DNA from 2 places in the Flavobacterium sp. AK-345 genome. Region 2 is predicted to be linked to the other one. Evidence: riboswitches for the same ligand, from Rfam matches in the RefSeq annotation. Region 2 holds a riboswitch; the other holds the start of a gene.
What was found. Region 2 has a riboswitch for cobalamin ahead of AC4FQ3_RS01825 (TonB-dependent receptor). Riboswitches for the same ligand answer to the same signal wherever they lie in the genome.
Positions count from the first base shown of each region.

Region 1: linked by a shared signal. The riboswitch ahead of AC4FQ3_RS13735 (TonB-dependent receptor plug domain-containing protein) and the one ahead of AC4FQ3_RS01825 (TonB-dependent receptor) in region 2 are both predicted to bind cobalamin.

Region 1 is NZ_JBZEER010000007.1:15,811-19,023, reverse strand. It holds gene AC4FQ3_RS13735 (TonB-dependent receptor plug domain-containing protein) at 1-1,684, opposite strand, end outside; cobalamin riboswitch at 1,712-1,911, opposite strand; gene cobC (alpha-ribazole phosphatase family protein) at 1,979-2,515, opposite strand; gene AC4FQ3_RS13725 (adenosylcobinamide-GDP ribazoletransferase) at 2,500-3,213, opposite strand, start outside.
Region 2 is NZ_JBZEER010000001.1:392,144-395,356, reverse strand. It holds gene AC4FQ3_RS01825 (TonB-dependent receptor) at 1-1,376, opposite strand, end outside; cobalamin riboswitch at 1,492-1,691, opposite strand; gene AC4FQ3_RS01820 (NAD(P)H-binding protein) at 1,742-2,389, opposite strand; gene AC4FQ3_RS01815 (hypothetical protein) at 2,572-2,802, opposite strand; gene AC4FQ3_RS01810 (phytanoyl-CoA dioxygenase family protein) at 3,030-3,213, shown strand, end outside.

The DNA.
Region 1 (3,213 bases), on a different contig from region 2:
CAGGATTATTAAAAGGTGTTGTATAGGCATCTCCGTTATATAAATACTGAAAATAAGAAGAGAATTTTTTCCAATTGTAAGAGACAGATCCTGTCAGTTTATGGTAAGGAACATATATCAATTGCTTGTAAATTAATTCACCTGCAATCAATTGTTCGCTTTCTGAAACTGTATAGGCGTACGTTCCATTAATTGTAAAATTATTGTTTGCTATTTTTGGTTTCCATTCTAAAATTACTTCAGCACCATAAGCCCTTACTTTATCAGTGTTTTCCGGAGACCACACATCTCCGCCGCCTTGTGAGGGAACCCAACGCAATAAATTTTTAATAGAATTGTAATAAGCCGTTACTGATACTGAAAAATCTTTGGTAAAAAATTCATTGCCAATTTCAGCCTGATAAGAAGTTTCGGGTTTTAAATCAGGATTACCGCTTCCTTCCCAAAACAAATCATTATAAGTAGGCATTCTGAAGTTTTTTGAAGCATTTATTTTTACACGGTAAAAGTCAGTAAACTGATAACGTGTTCCAAACGAAAAAAGAAATGGATTTCCGTAATTGTCTGTTACTTCCTGACGAATACTCGCATTATAATCCCATTTGTCACTTAGTGAATGACTTAATAATATACTCGCAGAGCCTATTTCTCTTTTTACATTGTCAATACTCGATCCATATCCTTTATTGCGATTATAATCTACAATCGAGTTTAGTTTAATTTTATCATTTACATCAAACGCCAAATCATATTTTATAAGAGAAGTTTCAACTTTTCCGTAAGTGAATAATTCTGAAGTAATACTAGGATAGTATTTATAGGATTCTCCAATATGAGCAATTTTCAATTTTGATGTAAAACGATTAAAAAGACTTTCCCATTCTAATAAATTTCGGGTATTAAAATCATCATATTTGGTTTTGGAACCATTAGGAGAAGTCAAAGAAAAATGACGTTCAGAATCGTAAAACTGGCTATAAGCCTTTAATGTGTTTTTAGAATCAATTTTATAACCAAAAGTGGTATTCATACTAGTATTATAGTATTCACCATTTGTGTTTCTCTGATTTGTATTGCCCGGATATTTAAAATCATTATCAGAACTGTTTCTGGAAATACTTATCTGAAGACTATATTTATCTGATGCAACGATAGTACGATAATTGGCGCTCAAAGTATTATAACTTCCTAAGCTAAAAAATACCTGATTTGAGAATTCCTTTTTAAATCGTAAATCATTATTTAGGTGAATACTTCCACCAATGGCACTGCTTCCGTATAGAACACTTCCGCCTCCGGCTTTTACAGTTATAGAATTGAAATCTCTTGTTCCGATAGTATTAAAATCTGCCTGACCTAAAAACTGAGAATTTATATTTATACCGTTCCAGATAACAGCAGTTTGCGCTCCTGTTGTTCCTCTAAAAGAGGGAGCCGAAGTCATTCCCAAACCGTTTTCTTTAAAATAAATAACCGTATTATAGTTTAAAAGTGAAGTTAAAGAAGGCTGATTTTTATTGATAACAGAATCATTTAAAACCTGAACCGATTGTGAGCTGGAGTATTTTTTTAGATTGACATCAGAAACAATAACTTCCTTAAGTTTTGTAATAGAGTCATTTTGCGCCGAAATAAATTGGCACAACAATAGAAAACAAAATGCAAAACGTTTTTTTAAAGTCATAATTTCTACACTCTTTTTCCCGAGAGCTCGATATTTGTTATAAAGGCAGGTCTCCTGGCTTGCGTCTTATTGTTTACCTTCCCACCCGCCGGGGCGAGCAGTGGTTTGTAGATAACAATAAGCATTCATTTAGAACTTAGCTTACAGTTGCGGGAACAGCTCAAGATTTATACTTGATTCCCTTTTAATGTGTTTAATTAAACACAACCTTAATTTGGCGCAAAGATAAAGGTAAAATCATCGAATTTTCAAATTTGTTTCATTTTTTATATCAAATTCTAAACAAAACGACCTTTAAAGTACTATTTTTATTACTTGTCCAAAATCAACTTTATTAGTAAAAGCATCTTTTAGGGGTAAAAAAGTATGATGGCATAAAATGCTTCTAATTACGCCGGCATGAGAAATAATAATTATTGGCTGTTTTATTTCTTCTGAAATTTGATCTGATAAAAAGGCTACAACTCTTTTATGTAATTCAACAAAAGATTCTCCGTTTAAAGCCGGAATATTAACAAAATCCTCCATCCACGGATTCAGTTGTTCGGGCAGAATATCATTCCAGTTTTTCATTTCCCAATCGCCAAAATTCATTTCCATCAATCGTTTGTCTTCCTGATAAGAAACAGTTTTTATTCTTTTTTGAATGTGTTTTGCTAAAATGGAGCATCTTTTTAACGGACTTGAAAATATAATGGCTTCAGCCGGTAATTGCGAAATGATGTTTTCGAAAACCAAATCAAAAGGCTCAGCAATAGCAACATCCGATTGTCCGTAACAAACTCCTTTTTTACAAATAGTTTCGGTATGGCGAACTAGATAAATTTCCATAGAAAAAGAATACTTAAATAGTAAATAACTTCACAAACCTGTTGCGTTGCACCAAGACAATCTCCCGTATATCCATCAATCCATTTTTGGAAATAGCGAGCCAAGAAATAACGAGTGAGGAAAACTGGAATTATCGCAAACAAAATTTTATACTGAAAAAAAGCAAGTGCCAACAAAGGAATTAATCCGAAGAAGAAAGCACCAAAAACTTCTTTCCAACTATGCTTATTTGCGATTGGCTTACTTTTGCTCGAAGCATCATCGCGCGAATATTCATGTGTAAAAATGATCGAAATTGCAGCTAAACGACTTAAAGAATGAGCCGAAATAAACAAAAGAAAAATAAGAAGATGAGAATTATCAGTGGTAAAAAGCAAAATACCTTCTGAAAGTAATTTGAATTTTAATAAAAAAAGCAAAACCAAACCAATTGCCCCATAAGCGCCAATAGCACTGTCTTTCATAATGATGAGGATTTTTTCTTTTGTCCATCCTCCGCCAAAACCATCACAAACATCTGCAAAACCATCTTCGTGAAAAGCTCCCGTCGTTAAAATAGAAGTGATAATTGCAAAAATAACGGCAGTTTCTGTGGATAGAAAAAAAGAAAAAAGATAGAAAGTTAAAAATGAAATGCTTCCAACAATCCATCCTATAAAAGGAAAGTAACGAGTAGCTTTATTTAAATATTCAGGATT
Region 2 (3,213 bases):
AAAGTGGGCATTCTGAAAATACGCTTTGCAAATGCTCTCAGATTAAAATCGTAAGCTGCAAAAGGTGTATAACCCAGAAATAATGCCGGGGTAAACTCTGTTTTATCGGGCGCTTTTGCATTGTAGCGTACTTCTTCGTGTACGTGCGTACCAACAACGCTTCCTAAAGCTTTAAATCTGCCCACTCTGTAAGAACTTGCGAGAGAAAACAATGCTGTATAACGCTCGGGATAAGAAAACAAGGTTTTAATTCCTTTTCTGGTTGCATTTAATCTGTTGTATTGAAAATCTGTAGAAAGTGAAATATCCCAGGTTGGCAAAATGCTGTACATATTTACTGCCGATAAGTAATATTCCTGTTGGTAATAACTATCGTCTGACTGTGCTCCTTCGGTTACGGTTTCGCCAAGCACATTTGTAGTATCTCTGGCAACGTAATGGGTATAATCGTAGGCATATTTTGCCTTTGCCTGAAATTTATATTTATCGGTAAAGTCTTTTATAAAAGTACCTTGCGAGAAAAAATTCTTATCGTATTGCCTAAAACCGTCTGAGAATTTATTTTCGACAATGGCACCGGGAGCACCTCTGTCAGAATCATAATAATACACTTTTGCATCCCACGAACCATTTTTTATTTTTCCGTAAAGACCGGATTCAAATCTTAGTGCTTCTATATCGCTGTTGTGTCGGGTTGCAGTGGTGTCATAAGCCACAGTTCCGTCCAGATTATTTCTTTTGTACCTGAATTTATATTGCCCATTCGATTTTATGTATTCAGAACTTACACTCAGGCTAACTTTGTCACTCAACTTTTGTTCCCATCTAAAAGACGGATCAAAATAATTGATAGACATTGTTTTGAAACGCACTAATACATTTGTTTTTTTAGCCTCTAAAAAAACAGGTCGTTTCGTTCTTAAATAAATAGTTGAAGCGGCCGCAAAGTCTTTTGCCGACTGAAATATTTCACTTTTTTGCCCGTTATACATGGTTAGGGATTCCATGTCGTCCAAAGAGTATTTCCCAAGATCTGTAACTCCGTTTTGGGCATTGCCTAATTGAATTCCATCGTAAAAAACACCCACATGATGTGTACCCATGTTGCGTACATCAACGGTTTTTAGTCCGCCAAGACCGCCATAATCTTTAATTTGAGTTCCTGCAAAATAACGAAGCGCATCGGCAACATTATGGCTGGCGAGATTTTCAAGCAATACTCCCGAAAGACTTTGTACAGGAATTACTTCCTGATAGGGTTTTCCTTTTAAAATTACTTCTTTTAAAACGCGTAAGCTATCATTAGATACTTGAGAATGAAGTATAACAGGAGATAACAGAACAATGAATAAAAGTATTTTTTTTGTATTATACATCACTTATTTAATTAAATAAACTTTGGGATGTAATAATCAAAAAAGCAATAAGAAAGAATCCCGCCATATAATGGCAGGTCCGTTTATTGTTGTTCAACTTTATTCCACGAAAGTCTTAAACTATCTGATTATGGCAGGTCTCCTGACTTGTTCCATCTTTAAACAGCCTTCTCATCCCGAGATCGGGACAATGGCATTGGTAACGTTTAAAGACTTATACAGAACTTACAGTAGCGGGTCTGTTCAGGATTTACACCTGATTCCCTTTTAACTATTTTTTTCTAAGAAAAATAGACCAAAATCTGGCGCAAAGATATAACTATCTTTATAAAAATAAGTATGAATGCATTAATTTACATTTTGTCCTACATATTGGCAAAACTGAATATTTTATCAAGTTCGATAATTGAAGCGCCTTTAGGCAGCACTGTTGGAGCCTTTGCTAATTTCTTGGCCAGCAAATCAGTTGGCAGTGGTTTGAACTTTTTAAATAAGCCAATTGAGTTAACTGCTTTTAATATTTTTGCCATCGCATATTCACCAAAACGATCTGAATTTGCTCTTAAAAGCAATCCTGGCCTAAAAATAATATACTGTTCAAAATTGAGCTCTGCAATGCTGTCTTCGAGTTCTCCTTTTATCTTCGAATAAAAAACTTTGCTCTTTGAAGTAGCCCCGTAAGCAGATAACAAAACAAAGGATGAAACGCCATTTTCTCTGGCTAATTTTGCAAATGTTGCAGGAATATTAAAATCTATTTTCTTTTGATTTTCCTTTGAGCCTGCTGCTTTGAGCGTTGTTCCTAAACAAGAAAAAATAACGTCGCCTACAATCAAATCTTTATAATTGTCTATGTTGGAGAAATCAACAATTTCTTCTACGAGTTTTGGATGCTTTTTACCTGTTGCTCTTCTTACAAAAATGGTAACCAATTCGTAATTTTTATCTGCCAAAAGTTCATCAACCAGAAATTCTCCCGTTGAGCCTGTTGCACCAATAACTAATGCTTTCATAATTTTTATAAAGTTCCTTAACAAAAATAAAGAAAAATTAGCTTATAACTATGTAGATATAAAGCCATTACTTTTAAAAATTAAAATGAAGTAAGAGATTTTCAAAAAGCAAAAAAAAACTCCATACGAAATGGAGTTTTTTCTAAAACTTAAATATGTTTTGTTTCAATTAGCAAAAAATGCTATTTTTTAGGGGTTTCTCTGTCTCCCGGAGCCGGATCTCCATCTTCATTACCTTCATTGTTTCGGGTTGTGCCTCTTGTTCCGGAATTTAGTGATGTGCTGTCTCCGGCTTTTATAGCATCAGAATCTGTTGTCGTAGAGCTTCCTGAAGCAGAATTTGTTTTACACGAAAAAGTTAGTGCTATTAAAAGTATAAACACTAATAGTTTGAATTTGAATATAGTTTTCATAATGTAATTTTTAAGTTTATATAAAGCTTTTTCAAAGTTACTTAGATGTAAGTTTTTTTTGTTTCACTATTTTAACTTTTTGTTACACAATTAAATACAAATCAAAACATTATAAATTTTAGAATCAAAACAGGTATTTTTACCTTAAATCAAACACTTTAAAAAGTGTATTTTTGAAATACTAAAAAGTAAAATAACCAACCTCAAACATAAACCACCAAAAAACCATGCCCTGGACTATTCTTGAAAAATTATGGGAACGTACTTTACATCCTTCCGGCCATACTTCTGCAAACGCTTCCCAAACTTGGGATAATGAAATTAAAACCTTATATCAATTGGGTATTAGTATAGAAGATGCTTTACAGTTTTTGTATTTTGAAAATCCTGATTTTGAAACTTTTAAAACCT